DNA from 3 places in the Mesobacillus sp. AQ2 genome. Region 3 is predicted to be linked to each of the others. Evidence: riboswitches for the same ligand, from Rfam matches in the RefSeq annotation. Region 3 holds a riboswitch; each other region holds the start of a gene.
What was found. A riboswitch is a leader RNA that binds a small molecule or an ion and turns the genes downstream of it on or off. The one in region 3 is predicted to bind S-adenosylmethionine.

Region 1: another riboswitch for S-adenosylmethionine. It lies ahead of metK (methionine adenosyltransferase); the one in region 3 lies ahead of QNH36_RS20825 (O-acetylhomoserine aminocarboxypropyltransferase/cysteine synthase family protein).
Region 2: another riboswitch for S-adenosylmethionine. It lies ahead of QNH36_RS10505 (LLM class flavin-dependent oxidoreductase); the one in region 3 lies ahead of QNH36_RS20825 (O-acetylhomoserine aminocarboxypropyltransferase/cysteine synthase family protein).

Annotation. Positions count from the first base shown of each region.
Region 1 is NZ_CP126080.1:3,742,581-3,750,074, forward strand. Features, by position in the region: gene asnB (asparagine synthase (glutamine-hydrolyzing)) at 1-222, opposite strand, end outside; gene metK (methionine adenosyltransferase) at 477-1,679, opposite strand; SAM riboswitch class I at 1,966-2,106, opposite strand; gene pckA (phosphoenolpyruvate carboxykinase (ATP)) at 2,970-4,559, shown strand; gene QNH36_RS18830 (DUF2584 domain-containing protein) at 4,927-5,169, opposite strand; gene QNH36_RS18835 (alpha/beta hydrolase family protein) at 5,212-6,000, opposite strand; gene QNH36_RS18840 (ABC transporter substrate-binding protein) at 6,118-7,113, shown strand; gene QNH36_RS18845 (ABC transporter ATP-binding protein) at 7,131-7,494, shown strand, end outside.
Region 2 is NZ_CP126080.1:2,103,958-2,111,451, forward strand. Features, by position in the region: gene clpP (ATP-dependent Clp endopeptidase proteolytic subunit ClpP) at 1-319, shown strand, start outside; gene QNH36_RS10495 (YjiH family protein) at 602-1,873, shown strand; gene QNH36_RS10500 (LL-diaminopimelate aminotransferase) at 2,033-3,214, shown strand; SAM riboswitch class I at 3,297-3,401, shown strand; gene QNH36_RS10505 (LLM class flavin-dependent oxidoreductase) at 3,544-4,593, shown strand; gene QNH36_RS10510 (ATP-grasp domain-containing protein) at 4,624-5,583, shown strand; gene QNH36_RS10515 (pentapeptide repeat-containing protein) at 5,686-6,498, shown strand; gene QNH36_RS10520 (vWA domain-containing protein) at 6,983-7,494, opposite strand, start outside.
Region 3 is NZ_CP126080.1:4,125,710-4,133,203, reverse strand. Features, by position in the region: gene QNH36_RS20835 (MFS transporter) at 1-968, shown strand, start outside; gene QNH36_RS20830 (hypothetical protein) at 1,151-1,492, shown strand; SAM riboswitch class I at 1,577-1,679, shown strand; gene QNH36_RS20825 (O-acetylhomoserine aminocarboxypropyltransferase/cysteine synthase family protein) at 1,762-3,078, shown strand; SAM riboswitch class I at 3,190-3,304, shown strand; gene QNH36_RS20820 (methionine ABC transporter ATP-binding protein) at 3,559-4,584, shown strand; gene QNH36_RS20815 (methionine ABC transporter permease) at 4,577-5,245, shown strand; gene QNH36_RS20810 (MetQ/NlpA family ABC transporter substrate-binding protein) at 5,260-6,093, shown strand; gene QNH36_RS20805 (carboxymuconolactone decarboxylase family protein) at 6,197-6,568, shown strand; gene QNH36_RS24010 (YuzK family famiily protein) at 6,835-6,987, shown strand.

The sequences.
Region 1 (7,494 bases), 380 kb from region 3:
GATCCAATAGCGTTCATTTTCATAAGTCAATGGCTGATGGCCAGCCTCAAGGTCGATGATGCTCAGACGGCGGAAGCCGAACTGGATATGCTCATCATAGAAATACCCATCATCATCAGGCCCGCGGTGGGTGATGATGTCATTCATATTTTTGAACAGCTGCTTATCATCGCTGCTGAATTCCTGTGCATTTTCATGTACACAACCGATAAAGCCACACATTATGTACTTCACCTTCTCCATTTCAGAAAAAATTTATTGTGATTTTCCAGTAATTTTACTTCCAAAAAACATACCATCTAATACTACCATTAAACGCAAAATTTTTGCAGTAAAATCTGAGGGAAATTTAAGGTAATACTTTATTTTACACCTTTTGGACCAGGTGCAAACCTTGAAAATATCTGGCGCTCCCTAATTAGACGGCAAATAATAAAGGGAGTTACATATTTCTATGCAACTCCCGTTGTTCCTTTTTATTTACCTTGAGCCTGAGTGCGGAGTGCCTCTGCCTTGTCTGTACGCTCCCATGGAAGGTCAACGTCAGAACGGCCGAAGTGTCCGTATGCAGCTGTCTGCTTGTAGATTGGCTTGCGCAGGTCAAGCATGTTGATGATTCCAGCTGGACGAAGGTCGAAGTTGTTTTCAACAACATCGATCAATACATCTTCGCTTACCTTGCCTGTTCCGAACGTATCGATTGAGATAGATACCGGACGGGCAACACCGATTGCGTAAGCAAGCTGAACTTCAACTTTTTCAGCAAGGCCTGCAGCGACGATGTTTTTCGCAACATAACGCGCAGCGTATGCAGCTGAACGGTCAACTTTTGTAGGATCCTTACCAGAGAATGCGCCTCCGCCGTGGCGAGCGTATCCGCCGTAAGTATCAACGATGATTTTGCGGCCAGTAAGACCTGCGTCACCCTGTGGTCCGCCGATTACGAAACGGCCAGTTGGGTTGATGAAGTATTTTGTGTTTTCATCGATCAGCTCTGCCGGTACGACAGGGTTGATGACATGTTCTTTAAGATTGCGCTGGATTTGCTCAAGCGAAACTTCAGGATGGTGCTGTGTTGAGATAACGATTGTGTCGATGCGGACTGGCTTGTCATTCTCATCGTATTCTACCGTTACCTGAGTTTTTCCGTCCGGACGAAGATATGGAAGGATTTCTTCCTTGCGCACTTCAGTCAGGCGGCGGGAAATTTTGTGCGCCAATGAAATCGGAAGCGGCATAAGCTCTTTCGTTTCATTACATGCAAAACCGAACATCAAGCCCTGGTCGCCAGCTCCGATTGCTTCGATTTCTGCATCGGACATTTGTCCTTCACGTGCTTCAAGAGCCTGGTCAACACCCATCGCGATGTCTGCAGACTGCTCGTCAATGGAAGTTAACACTGCGCAAGTTTCAGCGTCAAAGCCGTACTTCGCGCGAGTATAGCCAATTTCCTTGACAGTTTCACGTACGATTTTAGGAATATCTACGTATGTAGATGTTGTGATTTCGCCTGCAACTAGTACAAGGCCAGTTGTAACTGATGTTTCAGCAGCAACACGTGCGTTAGCATCTTTAGCAAGGATCGCATCCAAAATCGCGTCAGAAATCTGGTCGCAAATTTTATCCGGATGGCCTTCTGTTACTGATTCAGAAGTGAACAAACGGCGTTTGTTTGACATCTGAGTTCCTCCCTCATGTATAAAAATTGATCGAGGCTGTCCCAATACAAACCTCGGTTTGATACGGTACTCATTCCCTATGTAGTATGAAATAAACGCTGAGTTTTTATTAGAAAAATTTGTTTAAGATTCATGGTGAATTTCTTTTTTTCCTAATTTTCACCCACGGGAGCAATGACACCAAAGAAGGCAGTCCAGTTGCATTTCTATGCATCGGACAGAAAAAAGCAATATAAAAAACCTCTCCAATTGTGAGGAAAGGTTTTAGCTTTAACCGCGCCTTTCGCTCTTATCGTTCAAGGGCAATTCCCTTGCGTCAGGTTAGCACCTTTGCCCGGAAAAGATCAGCTGATTCTTAGGCTGTTTTTCTCGTTTGCAGGTTGCTGGGTTTCATTGGGCCTGTCCCTCCACCAGCTCGGGATAAGAGAGTATCCGTTCAAATCAAAATCATAACGAACCTGTCTGGCCATGTCAATCATTTTCTCGACAAAAATGTCGATTGTTGTTGAAACCATTTCTTTAAAATAGGCTCTGTTAAAGCCCAATGTTGTTTTTACACCTGTTGATTGTAGTGGAAGGCGCGTAGGCTCCTCCGAAAATGCTAGCGCATTTTCATCGTGCGTGGGCAGGTTCAGGGAAGTTTCTCAATGTCCTGCGGGCGCAGCTGGTTAGGTGAGACCCCGCAGGAGCAAAGCGACGAGGAGGCTCAGCGCCAGCCAAGAAGAATTTGGTCTTTGAAAAAGCTGGCACTTGAGCTTTTTCATAATTCTTCCCCCGCGGAAAGCGAAGCGCCTGGAACAAAAATCAACAGTCTTGTTTAACAGAGCCTTAAAATAAAAAGTTGTCAAACCAACCCATATTACTTGACTATATAAAGAAAGAATTATATAACGCAAGTTAGGTACAAGGTAATTTTTTCATCATTAGTATAGATTAATTGAAGCAATGTGTTATACTATTACCGAGATGTAAACACTTACAAATTATCATTCTTTCAAGAAAAGTGGAAGCGCCTTGACCTGCCGCGGCAAGCATTGGAGGCTGACCAGCGAAGTCGTTTTTTGTCTTCATTGGGCAGACCAAAATCGAAAAGTATAGCCGTCTGCCTAGAAACGCAGAAACTGGAGACTCCGGCAATGAAGCGTTTTTTGCTTCGGCGGGCGGAGTTGAAGTTTCGGAATTTCTAGGAGGCGACACTAGCCAAGCGACTCGAGCGGTCAGGCGCTGGAACTGGATTCTCGAAAGTTGATATACGTATTTTGAATCTATAAAAAAGGAAGGTATCCTCCGATGAACGTTGTAGGAATATCAAATGAACTTTCAGCATTATTAAAAGGAAGCAATGTACAGGTACAGCTATCTGTGCCCCAGCTTGTCGAAAAGGTCCTGAACCGCAACGAAGGGCTTTTGACATCAACTGGAGCAGTAAGAGCGACTACTGGTAAATATACTGGCCGTTCACCTAAAGATAAATTCATTGTCGAAGAAGAATCCGTGAAAGACAAAATTGACTGGGGCTCGGTCAATCAGCCGATCTCCGTGGAATCCTTCACGAAGCTATATAATAAGGTATTGAAGTTCCTTAAAGATAAAGAGGAAGTTTTCGTATTCAAGGGATTCGCCGGCGCGGATAAGAAATACCGCCTGCCAATCCAGGTCATCAATGAATATGCATGGCACAACCTGTTTGCCCATCAATTGTTCATCCGTCCGACTGAGGAAGAGCTTCCTGAGCATGAATCCGAGTTTACGGTCATTTCGGCTCCTACTTTCAAAGCAGATCCAGAGGTTGATGGAACAAACTCAGAAACATTCATCATTGTTTCCTTCGAACAGCGCGTCGTCTTGATCGGCGGAACGGAATATGCGGGCGAAATGAAGAAATCGATTTTCTCCGTGATGAACTATATACTTCCGGAAAATGGAATCCTTTCGATGCACTGCTCAGCGAATGTAGGCCGCGAAGGGGATGTAGCATTGTTCTTCGGACTATCTGGCACAGGCAAAACAACTTTATCTGCTGATAATAATCGCCGTTTGATCGGTGACGATGAGCATGGCTGGTCACCTAATGGTGTGTTCAACATCGAAGGCGGCTGCTATGCGAAATGCATCAACTTGTCCAAGGAAAAAGAACCGCAAATCTTTGATGCAATCCGCTTTGGATCTGTTCTTGAGAACGTCGTAGTCGATGACGAAACACGCGTGGCCGATTATGATGACGGCAGCCTGACAGAAAACACTCGTGCAGCCTATCCGATCCAGGCTATCGAAAACATCGTGGACCCAAGCATAGCGGGGCATCCAAACGCGATCGTATTCCTGACAGCTGACGCTTTCGGAGTCTTGCCTCCAATCGCCAGGCTGACAAAGGAACAAGCAATGTATCACTTCCTGAGCGGATACACTTCGAAGCTTGCTGGAACAGAACGCGGCATCACTTCACCACAGGCAACATTCTCAACATGCTTCGGTTCTCCATTCCTTCCGCTTGCTGCCACAAGGTACGCGGAAATGCTTGGTGAAAAAATCGATGAGCACAACGCAAAGGTATTCCTCGTGAATACAGGATGGACAGGCGGAGAGTATGGAACCGGCAGCCGCATGAAGCTGGCGTACACTCGCGCGATGGTCCAGGCAGCACTTGAAGGCGAACTGAACAACGTCGAAACCGCCAAAGACGAAATCTTTGGCCTCGATATCCCGCTGCACGTACCAGGTGTACCTGACGATGTCCTCCAGCCAGTCAAAACATGGAGTGACAAGGAAGCCTACTACGCAAAAGCAAACGAACTCGCAGACCAGTTCCGTGACAACTTCAAAAAGTTCACAAACGTACCGTCTGAAATCGAAGAAAAAGGCGGACCAACCGTTAAATAAGAATTTGAGTGAGGCCATCTCTGGAAAAGAGATGGCCTTTGATTTTATTATTTTGTTATTCATAAATGGATTCTTATATTGAGCAAAGCCACAATCCCGTTCCCTTGTAGGACAGGGCACCAATAAAGCCCTTTGCTGACCTAAATTCCCGTTCCATCCGAAAACAGGGCACCAATAAAACTCATTGGTGACCTAAAATCCCATTTCATCCGAAAACAGGGCACCAATAGAACCTATTGGTGCCCTAATATCCCGTCTCCTCAGAAAACAGGGCACCAATAAAGATGCACTTTGCATACTTGATTGTTTTTCTAACAGTTAGCACCAGCCCTTTTCAAAAAAAAACAGAGCACAGTATGTGCCCTGCTCAGTTTGTAGAGTTCAAGGAAACTAATTGATACGTAATGGTTGTTTCATTTTCTGTCCACTCGACCTTTGAAATGACTCCTGTTCCAGTCAGGTCGCCTTCGATCGTCTTTTTGACTTCTACTGGAATGTCAATTGGATAAAGCCTGTAGCCTTCCTTTTTCAAAGAGAAGAAGTTGTCTTCGAGCCTTTTTTCGCGGCCTTTTGTCACGATCATTGTATTCAACTCTAATGGCATCCCCATCATTTTTCGCTCCTATTCGCAAGTAACTTCAAATTCATTTTATCATTGTTGCGGCTGTGATTTCATCCAATTCGTTAAATCGCTGACCACTTTCCGGTTCATCACCGGTGGAAAATAGTGCGTATATTCATCAAAGTACCAGCTTTCGACCGGCATGTCCAACTCTTTTAACCGTTTCTCGATCCGATAGGAGTGTTCAACCGAGACATTGCGGTCATTTCGGCCGTGGATCAGCAGCACGGGTGCTTTAAGGTTTTCGATTTCGTATAAAGGCGTCCTGAATTTATATCGGTTCGGCACCTTTTTCGGCGATCCGCCAATTACCCTTTTCATCATCCTTCGCAAGTCTTTTCTTTCCACATAGGTTAAAAACATATCGGTCACGCCGCCCCAGGTGACAACTGAGGCTGTCTCCGGAAATTGAATGGCCGTCAGCAAAGCCATCAAACCTCCGCGGGAAAACCCAAAGACATGAACCCTTTCAACCCCTGGCAGTGATTGAAGCAGCCTAAAGCCGGCATAGGCATCGTCACGGTCATTCCCGCCAAAATCTTCATCCCCTTCACCACCCTGGTTGCCGCGGTAAAAAGGAGCAAAAACCGTAAAGCCTTCGGAAGCGAATTGGGCAATCCGGGCTGGCCTCACCTTCCCGACATTTTTGATTCCGCCACGAAGGTAAAGGAACCCTTCTGCCCCGCTTCCTTCAGCCGGTCTTGCCAGCAGCCCTTTGACACGCAGCCCGCCTGCAAAATAAGTGACCATTTCAAGTTGGACTTTGGGGTTGGGAGAAGGAAACTTATATGCTGATATGATTTGACCGTCATTGTCCACCTTCATCACTCCTCTATATGAATTTTTTTCTATTTTGCTACTGGGCATTCACACATTTTTTCTCTCCTCATACATTATCGTAAGCCCAATTTAAGACAGATTTTAGGAGGCATCTATATGAAAAAATGGTTCAAAGCCGCTTTTGCTTTATTTTTGGTTGCCATACTTATTATACCTCTTGCAGCCTGCAGTCAAGACAAGGTACAGACTGTTAAAGTGGCAGAGGTAACTCGTTCGATTTTCTATGCTCCTCAGTATGTTGCCCTTGCCAAAGGATTTTTTGAGGAAGAAGGATTGAAAATCGAGCTCACTACAGCTTGGGGCGGCGACAAGACAATGACCGCCGTGCTTTCGAATGCGGCAGATGTTGCATTAGTTGGCTCGGAAACTTCCATTTACGTTTATGCCCAGGATTCAAACGACCCGGTCATCAACTTTGCCCAGCTGACCCAGACGGATGGTACCTTCCTTGTTTCCAGAGAGAAGATCGACAATTTTTCATGGGATGAGCTGAAGGGATCTACCTATCTCGGACAGCGTACAGGCGGAATGCCGCAAATGGTCGGTGAATTCGTGCTCAAAAAACACGACATTGATCCGAAACAAGATTTAAAGATGATCCAAAATATTGATTACGCCAATATTCCAAATGCCTTTGCTTCCGGAACCGGAGACTTTGTGCAGCTATTCGAGCCGCAGGCAAGCATGTTTGAAAAAGAAGGCAAAGGTCATATCGTCGCTTCATTCGGTACGGAGTCCGGTCATGTACCTTATACCACATTCATGGCAAAACAAAGCTACATGAAGGAAAACCCGGAAACGATTGAAAAGTTCACCCGTGCCGTTTACAAAGCACAGAAATGGGTCGATTCCCACAGTGCCAAAGAAACCGCTGAAGCCATACAGGAATACTTTAAAGATACCGATTTAGCGCTAATCGAAACAGTGGTTGACCGTTATAAGAGCCAGGGTTCATACGCAACTGACCCAATCCTCGATGAGGAAGAGTGGAACAATCTCCAGGCCATCATGGATGAAGCCGGGGAACTTCCTAAGCAAGTCAGCCATGACACTTTAGTCAATACAGAAGTGGCAGGAAAAGTCATGAAATAACAGGAGGTTGCAGCCTAATGGACTTTTTGACATTAAGAGGGATTCATCACACTTATTTTACAAAAACATCCGCTGTCACTGCGCTGAATGACATTTCACTCGATGTCCAGGAAGGGGAATTCGTCTCCTTTCTGGGTCCGAGCGGCTGCGGCAAGACGACACTGCTTTCGATTATCGCAGGGCTGATCGAACCTTCTGACGGCAAGGTAAAACTCGAAGGGAAATCTGTCAAAGAGGCTTCGAACCAGACCGGATACATGCTGCAGCAGGATTACTTATTCCCCTGGAAAACGATTGAGGAAAATATATTGCTAGGATTAAAGATCAGCGGAACATTGGAAGAGTCAAAAAAAGAGGAAGTTTTAGCGCTGCTGGGACAGA
Region 2 (7,494 bases), 2.0 Mb from region 3:
CAGCACCATCTGTATCGGAATGGCAGCATCGTTTGGCGCAATGCTTTTGCTTGCCGGCACAAAAGGAAAAAGATTTGCACTGCCTAATAGCGAAATCATGATTCATCAGCCGCTAGGCGGGGCAAGAGGCCAGGCAACGGAGATTGAAATTTCCGCTAAAAGAATCCTCAAACTTCGTGACCATTTGAATAAACTCATATCTGAACGCACTGGTCAGCCAATGGAAAAAATCGAAAAGGACACTGACCGCGACTATTTCATGAGTGCACAGGAAGCCTTGGAGTACGGGATTATTGATAAGATTATAACACGGACATAGTGATGTAAGGGCTGCTCTGGCAGTCCTTTTTTGTGCAAACACAAGGAAAATAAGAGATTGTCGACTGAAATTAAAACAAAAAATAGAGACCTTTCACTATAATTTTATTCAAGATTGAATAAATATTAAAAAGGACACTTTTCCTTAGGTAACTAGAAGAGCAAAATCATGCTCCTCTCTTACAAATAATATAAAAAATCAAATAAAGGAGGAAGTCATGTGCAGAACACGCCTGAAGTAAAGGCTGGCAAACAGCCGGAACTACCATTATCAAACCTGAGTATGATTAAGTTTTTTCTGTTTAGTGCGATTGGCATATTCATGTTTTTTGTTCCAATTGCTGTGGGCGGGAAATCGTCAATCCCGCTTGACCACTTAGTGACCTGGATTAATACCACTTTTTCTGCAGCAGTTCCGTATTACGCATTTATTGTAATTTTATTTGGTGCCATCTATCCTTTTTACAGAAAAACTTGGAATAAGAATTCGACGACTATGATTTTTTCGTTTCTGAAAGTAATTGGAGTTATAGTAGCATTAATGATGTTGACAGATGTTGGGCCAGCATGGCTATTTGAACCTGGGATGGGACCTTTCCTATATGAAAAGCTGGTTATTCCGGTTGGAGTCCTGGTTCCGATTGGTTCCGTTTTTTTGGCATTGCTTGTCGGCTATGGCCTGCTTGAATTTTTTGGTGTCCTTCTGCAGCCAATCATGCGGCCAGTCTGGAAGACTCCTGGAAGAGCTGCGATTGATGCAGTTGCATCCTTTGTTGGAAGCTATTCAATCGGACTGCTCATTACTAACCGGGTGTTCAAGGAAGGCAAGTATACGATCAAAGAAGCAACCATTATTGCGACCGGCTTTTCTACCGTATCTGCCACGTTCATGATTGTAGTCGCAAAAACGCTGGGATTAATGGAAGTATGGAATACGTATTTCTGGACGACACTTTTCGTTACATTTATTGTAACCGCCATCACAGTCAGGTTGCGTCCATTAAGGACGATGAGTGACGAATACTATGAGGGAAAAGGTGTTCCAGAGGAACCAGTGACGGAGAACCGTCTCAAAACAGCATGGGGAGAAGCTATGCTCGCAGCGAACAAAGCACCCTCCCTGGGGAAAAATATACTGGATAACTTGCGCGATGGAATGATCATGACAATGGGGATTTTGCCGTCCATTCTATCTGTAGGTCTGTTGGGTCTTGTTTTAGCAGAGTTTACTCCTGTATTCGATTTGATTGGCTATATTTTCTACCCATTCACATTGATACTCCAGATTCCTGAACCCATGCTGGCAGCCAAGGCATCTGCTATTGAAATCGCCGAAATGTTCCTGCCTGCCATGCTTGTAACAGAGGCGCCAATGGTAACAAAGTTTGTCATCGGCGTAGTTTCAGTTTCAGCCATAGTCTTTTTCTCAGCACTGATTCCAAGCATAATGTCTACAGAAATTCCAATCAGCCTGAGAAAATTGGTGGTCATTTGGATTCAGAGAACAATCCTTACACTTATCATTGTAGCGCCGATCGCACACCTTTTATTCTAATAAGGAACTTATTCTATGAGCTGCAAAGCAGCTCATTTTTTATTTTTTTATAGAACTGATAAAGTGAAACTGCTATAATCGATTTTATATTTAAAAAATTCAGAGGAATCAACTTCCATGAGAACAACATGAATCATTGAACAGTAAAGGGGAATGTCCATGAATATTTACGGATCAGAAAAGATCAGAAAAATGACTTCGAGCATTTTTCAGGAAGTAGTAGACAGGAAGCAGATGGCATTGTTGAATGGCAAGGATGTCATTGACTTAAGCATTGGCAGCCCGGATTTCCAGCCGCCGGCATTTGTGATGGAAACACTGGCGAAATATTCAATGGATCCCGGTAAATATGGATACACATTAAAGGGCATCGCCGAGTTTAATGAAGCAGTAAAATATTTTTACAGCCAGCGGTATTCTGTCGAGCTTGATGAAAAAACAGAAGTATTGCAGTTGATGGGTTCACAGGATGGACTTGCGCATTTGGCGACTGCCATAGTTGACCCGGGTGATTATGTACTGGTCCCAGATCCAGGGTATCCAATCTACGAAGCTAGCGTTACGATTGCTGGAGGGGAAATTTATCCTATGCCGCTGTTGGAGGAAAATAAATTTCTTCCTCAGTTAAATGAGATTCCAGAGGAAGTATTACAGAAAACAAAAATGATGATATTGAGCTATCCGGGAAATCCTGTCACTGCACTTGCTGACAGAGTCTTCTTTGAAGAGGTAGTTGAATTTGCAGGGGTACATAATATTCTAGTTGTCCATGATTTTGCATATTCTGAATTGATTTATGACGGAAATCCTCAGATTAGTTTCCTTTCGGTACCAGGGGCTAAGGAAGTTGGCATTGAGTTCAATTCGCTTTCAAAGACCTTCAATATGGCTGGCTGCCGTATTGGATACGTCGCAGGCAATTCGCAGGTCATCAATCTTCTGGCATCCTTCAAGTCACATATTGATTATGGAGTATTCTATCCTATCCAAAAGGCAGCAATCGCTGCTTTGACTTCTGACTATTCGTTTCTTGGCGATCAGCTAAAACTGTATGAGGCACGACGGGATGCTTTAGTATCCGGTTTCAGGAACAGCGGATGGCAGGTAGCCAATTCTCCGGCAACGATGTTTGTCTGGGCTAAAATCCCTGATGGATGGAAGTCTCGCGAGTTTGCCTTCAAGTTGATTGAAGAGGAAGGGATTGTTGTGGTTCCGGGTGACGCCTTTGGGCAGCAGGGAGAAGGCTATGTCAGAATAGCTATGGTACAGCCTCCAGAAAGACTGGAAGAAGCTGCACAGCGTGTGAATAAGTTTTTGCTGGGGTTTCCGGTAGGAAGTTAAAACTTATTTCGAGAAACGAATTGACATTTAAACAAATTTAGAATATTATCACTTTAATGAATTAAAACTTAATAAGAATGTCTTCTTATCAAGAGAGGTGGAGGGATAGGCCCTGCGAAACCTCGGCAACAGGTTCTCAATGAATACTGTGCCAATTCCTGCAGACAATTTGTCTGAAAGATGAGAAGGGAGTATAAAATGGCTCTCTTCTTTTTGAAGGGAGCTTTTTGTTTTAGGAGGCTATTAATTGGTCTCCAAGTTTTTGGTTTAAATACCGACTTAACAGGTTGGTAAAGTAGAGATTGTGATTGGGCAGAGGAGAGAGAAGTATGAAGTATGGATTTTGGCTGCCGATTTTTGGCGGATGGTTAAGAAATGTTGAGAATGAACAAATGCCAGCAACTTTTGATTATGCAAAGAAAGTGATCCAGTCAGCAGAAAAATGGGGATATTCCACTACATTAATTGCCGAACTTTATTTGAATGATATAAAAGGTCCTGAGCATGACTCACTTGAAGCGTGGACAACCGCTGCTGCTCTGGCATCAGTAACCGAAAAAATCGAAATCATGTCGGCGGTGAGGCCGGGATTCCATAACCCGGCAGTTACGGCAAAAATGGCAGCGAACATTGACCAGATCAGCAATGGCCGCTTTACTCTGAATGTCGTTTCAGCGTGGTGGGAGGAAGAAGCACGCCAGTACGGCGATATTTTTACCGAGCATGATGAGCGGTATGACCGGACGCACGAATTCATTGATGTACTGAAAGGGCTTTGGAGTGAACAGAACTTTTCATATGAAGGCAAGTACTATCAACTAAAGGATACGAAGCTGTTTCCTAAACCAGTTCAGCGTCCAAATCCGATCTTATATGCCGGCGGAGAAAGTCTGAAGGGAAAGCAAACCATTGTCGAGAACTGCGATGCATATGTCATGCATGGCGGAACGGTTGAAGAGATTGAACAGAAAATTGCAGAGATGAAAAATCTAAGGGCCGCTACATCAAATCCTGAACTGTCAGAGTTCGGCATGGCCGCTTACGTTATTTGCCGGGACACCGAGGCTGAAGCATTCGCGGAGTTGGAACGAATTACTTCTGTAAAAGAATCCAGTGCCTATGCCGGGTTCAAGGACTTCACCAGCAAATCACAGCTGGAGCAGCAAATCCAGCTTCAGGATTATTCGGTGTCAAACCGAGGATTGCGCCCTAATTTGGTAGGTACACCTGACCAAATTGCCGAGCGGATTTTACAGTATGAAGAAGCAGGTTTGGGATTGCTCCTGCTGCAATTCTCGCCACAACTGGAAGAGATGGAGAGATTCGCGAAACAGGTCATGCCGCTTGTGGAGGTAAAAAGAAAGCAGCTGACAGTTTGATAGATAAATAAACTTAAGGAGATGAAGATCATGAGCGAAGTTTATATCATCCATGAAAACAGTGAATGGACTGTCCATTTAACAAAACGCCTGGAGGAGCTGGGAATACCTTTTGAAGAGTGGCATCTGGATGAAGGGCTGCTTGATTTGTCAAAGGAGCCTCCAGAGGGGATCTTTTACAGCAGAATGAGTGCTTCTTCCCATACAAGAGGACATCGGTTCGCACCTGAATATTCCGCTCAGGTTTTAGCCTGGCTGGAGGCACATGGCCGGAAGGTGTACAACGGATCAAGGGCACTTGAACTGGAAGTCAGCAAAGTGAAGCAATACCTTGAGCTGAACAAGCATGGGGTAACGACTCCGCGTACTATCGCCACCGTTGGAAAGCAGCAGCTGCTGGAAGCGGCAAAACCATTTGAGGGAAGAGCCTTTATCACGAAGCACAATCGAGCTGGAAAAGGGCTTGGCGTGCAGTTGTTTCAATCTATTGAAGCACTTAAGGCATATGTGGAGGGCCCGTCGTTTGAGGAACCTGTTGATGGAATAACACTGATTCAGGAATATATCCAGTCTCCTGAAAGTTATATCACTCGCTGTGAGTTTGTCGGCGGAGAATTTGTTTACGCAGTAAAAGTTGATACATCAGAAGGATTTGAATTATGCCCGGCAGATGCCTGCCAGATCGGCGACCTGTTCTGCCCTGTAGGGGAAGAAGTAGAGGAAAAGCCGAAATTCCAAGTGATTGAAGGCTTTAAAGATCCCGTTATTGAAAAATATAAGAGAGTATTAGAATCAAATAATATTCAAGTAGCCGGAATTGAATTTATCAGAAATGAGACTGGTGAAATTTTTACTTACGATATTAATACAAATACGAATTACAATTCAGACGCAGAAGCAAGAGCAGGTAAATACGGAATGTTAGAGCTTGCAAAGTTTCTAGAATCACAACTGGTTGCGGAATATGGAGCAGTCGCAAAGACCCGTTAAACCTCTAAGCAGGGAAAATCTCTGCTCTTTTTTTATTTAAGGGATGATGAATTTATGTTAATCTAAATTTAACAACTTCTGGTAATGGAGACAATGAGAGAAATGACTAGCCAATTGATTAAAAATAATCTTAGAGCTGATTGTGAAAGCTGCTTTGGGTTATGCTGTGTGGCTCTGCCATATGCGAAATCCGCGGATTTTCCTGTTGATAAAGAAAGCGGGTCTCCTTGCAGGAATTTGCAGGCGGATTTCCGCTGTGGAATTCATGAAAAACTTAGGGATAAAGGTTACAAAGGATGTACCGTATACGAATGCTTTGGGGCTGGCCAGAAAGTTTCCCAGGTAACCTATAAAGGACTTGATTGGCGAAAACAGCCAGAGAAAGCGACGGAAATGTATGATGTTTTTCCAATCATGCAGCAGCTACATGAAATGCTTTGTTACCTGAATGAAGCAAAGGCATTGAAAGAGGCAAAATCACTTCGAATTAAGCTTAAGGATATTTATGACAAAATAGAGCAGATCACGAACTTGGATGCAGTTGAAATCCTCGCTTTGGAAATCCCCGTTTATCGAGCGGTTGTCAACGAACTGCTGTTACGTACAAGTGAATTGGTCCGAAGTAAAGTGAAAAACGGCAAAAAAATAAAACGCAAGAATCTGGTGGGAGCAAAGCTGAAGCGATCTGACCTCAAAGGCTCTGATTTTCGAGGGGCTTTGCTGATTGCTGCCGATCTCCAAGAAGCGGACCTAAGGTTGTGTGATTTTATCGGTGCAGACATGAGGGATGTAGATTTAAGTGGGGCCAATCTGGAAGGCAGTTTTTTCCTTACTCAGGCACAAATTAACTCGGCAAATGGAAATGATCGGACCAGGCTGCCTTCGTCTTTAAAAAGACCAAATCATTGGAGGTAATCGGATGTCAGCCATCATCATATTGATTGGCAGTATTTTTAGCGTGCTCTCCGTTGGGTATGGAGCAAAATTGTGGAATGACAAGAAATAGAATTACTAGCGAAAGGGCAGTTGCCGGGTTCTATAACAGCTCAGATAAATTTGAACCAGTAAAAGATCAGTAAATTAAAAACTCTTGCCCTGCAAGAGTTTTCGTTTATTTATATTTTGTATTCTGCTTTTTCCTTCGAGGTGAGCAATAAGAGGATTGTCCACTCAATGCAAAAAAGGGTGAAGCCTAATAGTAGATCCAGCATTTTCTCTCGCATTTCCACCAGCTCCTTGATGAGATTACAGCTAAAAAAGCCAGTCAAAAGGCGGGAAGCAGACATGAAAATGAGAAACAGATGAACAAAAGAAGGCTATTCTGTGAACAAGAAAAGTGGCCCTCAAATTGAGGGCCACTTGTAGTTAAGTCGGAAAAGGGTATATTCCAGCTTGTTGGTTACCAGGTATCGCCGCGCTCTTTCTTGAGTTCTTTCATTTTTGCCACCCATTCGTCGACTCTTTGCCTGATTTCTTTGCTTTTTGCATCTGCTTTTTCTCGATTGGCTTTGGACATGGAGTAATGAAGTTCCTTCATGGCTTCGCTTCGTTCAAATCCCCAATCCCGGAGTTCAGAATACTGTTCATCGGTGATCCAGTCATTTTCGGCCATGATGGCTGCTGCATCGATGATTCGGTGGGCTTCTTTTCTTCCAATGGTCCATAATTCTAGCGGATATTTTTCTGCAACTTTGTATTCCTCGACCATATCCCAGCCGTCAGGCGCCATCGTAAAGGCGAAGGCGAGGTCGAGCGTGGAAGGCAGCCATTCGTACTGGATTGTGTTTTTTAATTCTTCAGGATCTTCTGCTTTGAAATATTTACCGTTTCCGGCTTCAGCAACAGCTTTGAGTTGGTCTTCAGCTTTGCTGTCTACATCGAATCCAATGATGTTAACTGAATGATTTGCGT
Region 3 (7,494 bases):
TGGTTGAGAGTCAGGAACTACTGATATTGTTTTCATTTGGTACTGGTCTTGCGTCCGCTTTTATCCAGGTTTCCATCATTCCGTGGCTGGCAGAAAACTCCCAACCTGAACAGCGCGTGCATATCTTCAGCATACATTTTGCAGCGATGACAGCAGCCAATGTTGTCGGAAGCCTTTTGGGCGGAATCCTTACAGATGTGTTTTCTTTATTCCTCCCTGAACTGGAGAGTATCCGTTTCACATTGGTCGCTGGTTCAGCACTGTTTCTGGCCGCACTTCTTCCTATTTTCCGACTTAAGGAAGTACGGATAGAAAACCAGACAGACAGAAAGTTCATGGATTTTAAAAGAGGAATCCCTCATAAAGCGAGCCTTAAAATCATCATTCTATTTGCGGTCGCACAGTTGATGATCGGCTTCGGTGCTGGACTGGTCATCCCTTACTTGAATCTTTATTTTGCTGATCGGTTCATGGCATCAAATTCACTGATTGGCCTGGTCATTTCACTTGGACAGGGAGCAACTGCAGCAGCCATGATCATTGGTCCGATGGTTGTGCGCAGGCTTGGGGAAGTGAAAGCAATCGTTGTCCTGCAAATGCTCTCCCTCCCGTTTTTGCTGCTTACTGCTTACACTCAGCATTTCTGGCTTGCTGCCCTTGGCTTTTTATTTCGACAAGCCCTCATGAACGCAGGGAATCCAATTCAAATGTCGCTAATGATGTCGAAGGTTGATGATTCGATGAAAGGATTGGCCAACTCTGTGAATCAAATGGTATTTAACCTTGGATGGGCGATTATGGGACCGGTTTCGACGGGAATCGTTTTGAAATATGGCTCCTATTGGGGATATGCGGCGGTTTTCACCATCACAGCAGGTATTTATTTAGTAGGATCAACTTACTTCTTCTTTGTCTTCAAGGCGATGGACAAAACAAAATCCGCCATCTCAGCCACCAAGACCGCTTGATTACTGTATTTCTTTGGATATATTTCTCGGGAAATGAAAGACAATGGCGAAATATCATTCGTTATTGTCTTTTTTCTATGTTTGTATGTTGTTAACCGCTTATTAACGAAGTATTTGTCGAAGGATTCCAACAGGTTTTTTCCTTACGAAAAAGAATTATGTATGTGAGGGAGTTGAGCGGCATGCGGGAATCTATTGAACTTTTTGCGAATGAAGTTGGCGGTAAGGCTCATATACTGCAATTGATCAAAAAGCTGGATCTTTGTTTGAAATTAGAGTCAGAAAAGGAAGAAGTATACCTTGTATTCAAAGGGGGACGAGTGGAACTCCTAACAAGCAATCTCAATTCTCAATTCCAGATTACAATCAAAGGAAGTGAAGCCAGCATTGCCGGGCTGTTGAAAGGAGAATTCAAACTGAGGCAAGGCCTCAGATGGGGATATTATACCGTAGAAGACGGCCCGTTCAGAGATTTGTTGGTCCTTGAGTCCATTTTCTACCTTGCAAGACCGCTTTCCGCTTGATTTATTCAGAAAAATCGTAATATATTGACTTTAAATGCATGGAAATGATATTATCACTTTAACGCAATAAAAACGAACTGAATATTCTTATCCAGAGAGGCGGAGGGACTGGCCCGATGAAGCCCGGCAACCGGTTATTAAACACGGTGCTAATTCCTGCAGAGTGTAGACTCTGAAAAGATAAGGAGAGATGATAAATGGCCCTCTTCTTAGGAAGTGGGTTTTTTGTATCACCTTTCCATTTTATTTTTATGATAGGAGAGATGGAGATGGCAAATGAGCAAAAAAACTACAGAATCGAAACAATCGGTGTCCACGGAGGACAATCACCAGACCCGGTGACTGGGGCAAGGGCTGTGCCAATTTACTCAAGCAATGCATTCCAATTTGAAAACACGGATCATGCAGCCGATTTGTTCGCACTCAAGGAACCTGGTTACATTTACTCGCGAATCCACAACCCAACCGTGACAGCCCTGGAAGAAAAAGTCGCCCTGCTTGAAGGAGGAGTAGGTGCTCTTGCCTTATCAAGCGGGATGTCGGCAATCACGATGGCGATTCTGAATATTGCCCATGCAGGGGATGAAATCGTTGCAGCCTCTAATCTGTACGGAGGGACGTATAATTTATTTGCTGTAACCTTGCCGAAATATGGAATTAATGTCCACCTTGTGGATCCTGAAGACCCGGAGAATTTCAGGAAGGCGATCACACCAAAAACGAAGGCGGTTTATGCGGAAACAATCGGAAATCCAAGTCTCAGGGTCTTGGACATTGAAGCAGTTGCCGATGTTGCCCATGAAGCTGGGATTCCGTTGATCATTGATAACACATTTGCCACTCCATATCTATGCCGGCCGATTGAACACGGCGCAGACATCGTAATACACTCGGCTACCAAGTGGCTTTTAGGCAACGGCACAGTCATGGGCGGAATCATTGTGGATGGAGGCAAGTTTGATTGGAGATCCCCGAAGTTCCCTGGTTTCAATGAGCCAGACTCCAGTTACCATGACATTGTTTATAGTGAAGCGATAGGGGCTGCAGCCTATATAGTAAAGGCCAGGGTTCAGCTGCTTCGCGACCTTGGTCCGGCCATCAGCCCGCAGAGTGCTTTCCAATTCAATCTTGGAATCGAAACATTGCATGTACGCATGAAAGAGCATGTAGTCAATACGATTAAAATAGTAGACTACCTGGAAACACATCCTGCTGTTACCTGGGTCACCTACCCTGGGCATGACTCTCACCCGGATAAGCAATTGGCAGATCGATACCTTCCAAAAGGTGCAGGGTCAGTTGTAGTATTTGGCATCGAGGGAGGCAGGGAAGCTGGAGCAAAACTGATTAACTCATTGACGCTTTGGTCCCATGTTGCGAATGTCGGCGACGCGAAGAGCCTGGTCATCCACCCTGCAAGCACCACCCATCAGCAGCTTGATTCAGAAGGGCTTAAGGCAGCGGGGGTTCCAGAAGATTTACTCCGTCTTTCTGTCGGTATTGAAAACGTTGATGACATCATCGAAGACCTGGAGCAGGCAATTGAAAAAGCTACTGGAGTACCAGGGGTCACGGCAAGAACCTAATATCCAGTACCTTCCAAAAGGTATTTGAAAATAATTTTATTGACACCCATTTTTGTTCCGTGCTACAATCACATTCGTAACTAAAAACCGATTTTAAAATTTAATAGCGTACTCTTATCAAGAGAGGTGGAGGGAAGTGCCCGATGAAACCCGGCAACCGTCAGTAAGCTTGCTTATCTGAAACGGTGCCAATTCACTCAAAGCTGATGGCTTTGGCAGATGAGAGAAAGGATACAGCCAATTATTATGCCTTTCTGCTTATTTGCAGAAAGGCTTTTTTAATGCCAGAATCGACCATGTTCAGTTCTAACGTGAGTTTTACAAGAGCATATTATTCCAGGAAGGTGCATCCATTTTACCTGAAGTTTGAATTTTTACCGGCAGGGAATGGGAAACTAGATTGATAACCTTCTGATTAGGATGGAAATTAAACGGTTTTTTGAGTTAAGAATATGGTTGTTGCAAAAGAGGGGGAGTCAATTGATCACGATAAAAAAAGCCAGAAAGATTTATCCTTCAAAAAAAGGCGAAGTCAAAGCGGTAGATGATGTCAACCTTGAAGTGAAAGAAGGCGAAATCTTTGGCGTCATTGGATATAGCGGCGCAGGTAAAAGTACATTGATCCGCATGTTGAATGGTCTTGAAATCCCAACTTCAGGTTCTGTCGTTGTGGCAGGCAGGGAAGTTTCAAGGATCAAGGGTGCGGAATTAAGGAAAGCAAGACAGGAAATCAGCATGATTTTCCAGCATTTCAACCTACTCTGGTCAAGGACGGTTGCCGATAACATAGCCTTCCCTCTTGAGATCGCAGGAGTGCCGAAATCAGAGAGGGACAAGAGGGTAAAAGAATTGATCACGCTTGTCGGTCTTGAGGGACGCGGCGATGCTTATCCCTCACAATTAAGCGGCGGGCAGAAGCAGAGAGTCGGTATCGCCAGGGCACTGGCGAATAATCCAAAAGTTCTTCTCGGTGATGAAGCGACGTCAGCGCTTGATCCGCAAACGACCGACCAGATCCTGGATCTTCTCGTTGATATCAATAAGAGATTGGGACTTACCATTGTCCTGATCACTCATGAAATGCATGTCATCCGTAAGATTTGTCACCGGGTTGCGGTCATGGAGGGCGGAAACATCGTTGAGACTGGACCAGTATTGGATGTGTTCAAGAACCCGCAGCAGCCAATTACGAAAAGGTTTGTCCAGCAGGTGACTGAACCGGAGGAAACAAAGGAAACGGTAGACCATTTACTGGAGCGATATCCGCATGGACGGGTCATCCAGCTGACATTCGTAGGCGAAGGTGCCGAGCAGCCGCTCATCACCAATCTAATCCGCAAATTTTCCATCACGGTCAATATTGTGCAGGGGAAAATTTCTCAGACACAAAACGGTTCATATGGAACCTTGTTCATCCATCTTGATGGTGAAGAGGAAGAATTGGCCCGTGCGATTGAATTTATCGGCCAGCATGAAGTCGGCGTGGAGGTGATTTCGAATGGCTGAAACTTTATTCCCGAATGTTAACTGGGACCGCATGTGGGAGGCGACAATTGAGACACTATACATGAGTGCCATTTCCGTTGTTGCTACCTTCATAATTGGAGCCATTCTTGGATTGTTGCTCTTCTTGACCTCAAAGGGCAATATATGGGAAAACAAACCGGTTAATGTCGTACTAAGCGCAGTGGTAAATATTTTCAGGTCGATTCCATTCATCATTTTGATTGTCCTGCTGATTCCTTTTACAAAATTCATCGTTGGATCAATGATTGGCGAAAATGCCGCGTTGCCAGCGCTGATTATCGGTTCAGCGCCGTTTTACGCAAGGATGGTTGAAATCGGCTTGCGTGAGATTGATAAGGGAGTCATTGAAGCAGCAAAATCTATGGGAGCAAAAACGACGACCGTAATCTGGAAGGTTCTGCTTCCGGAATCAATGCCTGCCTTGGTGTCAGGCATCACAGTCACAGCAATTGCGCTTGTAAGTTACACGGCGATGGCTGGAGTCATCGGCGCAGGCGGTCTCGGAAACCTCGCCTACATGGAAGGATTCCAAAGGAGCCGGAATGATGTCACGCTGATGGCGACCATCATTATCTTGATTATCGTATTTTTAATCCAGATTGTTGGAGATTCCATTACAAGAAAATTAGACAAAAGATAAAGGAGAGATTGAAATTGAAAAAATGGCTATTAGCACTTTTAGTATTAGTTTTAACAGCAGGACTTGCTGCTTGCGGATCATCTGAGGAAAAAACAGAAGGCGGCAAGGGAGAAAGCAAAAAAATCATAGTGGGTGCTTCAAACGTACCTCATGCTGAAATTCTGGAAGAGGCAAAACCGCTTCTTGAAGAAAAAGGATTTGAAATGGAAATCAAGACTTTCAATGACTATGTTGTTCCAAACCAGGCGTTAGATTCAGGAGAACTTGATGCGAACTACTTCCAGCACATCCCTTACCTTGAGTCACAAATGGCTGAAAACGGCTATAAGTTTGAAAATGCGGGTGGAATCCACATCGAGCCAATCGGTGTTTATTCTAAAGACTACACAACTCTTGAGGACCTGCCAAAAGGTGCGCATATCATCATGAGCAGTTCAGTAGCAGACCATGGCCGTATTTTGACAATGCTTGAAAAAGAGGGCCTGATCACTCTTAAAGACGGCGTGGAAAAAGTAAAAGCAACAATTGACGATATCGCAGAAAACCCTAAAGACTTGAAGTTCGATACAGAATACGAAGCAGCATTGCTTCCACAGATTTTTAACAATGGTGAAGGCGACGCTGTTCTAATCAACTCAAACTACGCGATTGACGCTGGATTGAACCCACTGAAGGATTCTATCGCTATTGAAGAAAGTGATTCTCCTTACGTGAACGTCATTGCCGTTCGTGAAGGCGATGCAGACAAGCCGGCAATCAAAGCGCTTGTAGAAGTCCTTCATTCTAAAGAAATCCAGGACTTTATCCTTGAAAAATATGATGGTGCAGTCGTGCCAGTAAAAGAATAAACCTTTGGAAAGCAGGCGAATAGCCTGCTTTTCTTTTTGCCGCATAACCCGCTCTGAAATTTAACATACTAACCGAGAAAAAAGTAGATTGGAGTGGTAGGTAATGGAGCATCATTATGAACCTCGGAATTCAACAGAAGCAGCTCTTCATGAATATAAACAGGGATTGGGCGTTTTTACGCAAAAAATGCCGGAGCTTGCAAGACATTATAACGCATTTACAGAAGTATGTTTTCAGGAAGGGACATTGACACAAAAAGAAAAGCAGTTAATCGCGCTGGGGATTTCTTTGTATTCCCAGGACGAATACTGCATCATTTACCATTTAAAAGGCTGCCTGGATCAGGGAGCCACTGAAGAACAAATTTTGGAAGCGGTTGGTGTGACAGCGGCTTTTGGCGGCGGGGCGGCCATGAGCCAGGCAGTCACGCTTGTTCAGGAAGCAATGGCAGAATTGAATACTTTGAAGCAGTAAAAGCTGTTGTAGTCAGATTAATTGACTGCTGGCTAACAGGAAAGGCTTCATTTGGGAGGATATTGCCAGTATTCTAAGAATGACAGAGGTGAACCCTCCATAGGACTCCACATTCCATTACATCCAAAAATTAACGGTTTTAAACGCTTTGAAAGTGGTAAACAAAAGGTGTTACCATTGCAATAACAAAAAAACGCTTTGTTAAAAGCGAAAAACCGAAGGGATGATTCACTATTAGTCAGCTAAAACTGAACTACACAAGTGAAATGGAAAAAGCGATGCATGGAGCCCATGGAATTAGTTACGAGGTCTACAGCATGAACCATGACGCAAGAATGGAAGTCGAAAGAAAACGAGAGCAAGATTATATCAAAAGCCAACGGATGGTCGCTGACCTGGATAGAAAAATCCACTCGTAAGCGATGGGATATATAATAGAAGAAAAATGGAACCAGTGTATTTTTTGCACTGGTTTCTTTATTATTTATGTTAAGAATGAAGATGTTTGAAACTAGAAAATTAGGCTTGTCGAGAGATGGGACTGGATCTCCCTGTTCAACCTGTTATTTTGACAGGTTTGAGGCGGTAGGTGGGAAAGCTGCCAAGAAACGCTCGTTATTTTGACAGGTTTGAGACGAGAGGAAGGAAAGTTGTCAAGAAACGCTCGTTATTTTGACAGGTTTGGGGCGAGAGGAAGGAAAGCAGTCAAGAAACGCTCGTTATTTTGACAGCTTAGAGGGATTAGCATGCAAACCTTTCAATAATCCCTCATTATCTAGACAGGTTTTGAGTCAAGAAGTAAAAAGCTGACTGAATCTGAATTGTCTTTGCGTTAAATTTACATTCCTGCTTATTAAATCAAACTGATATAACTGTCTATAGGCTATCCAGTACATTTTTTCCCTACAGAAGGTAAAAATAAAATG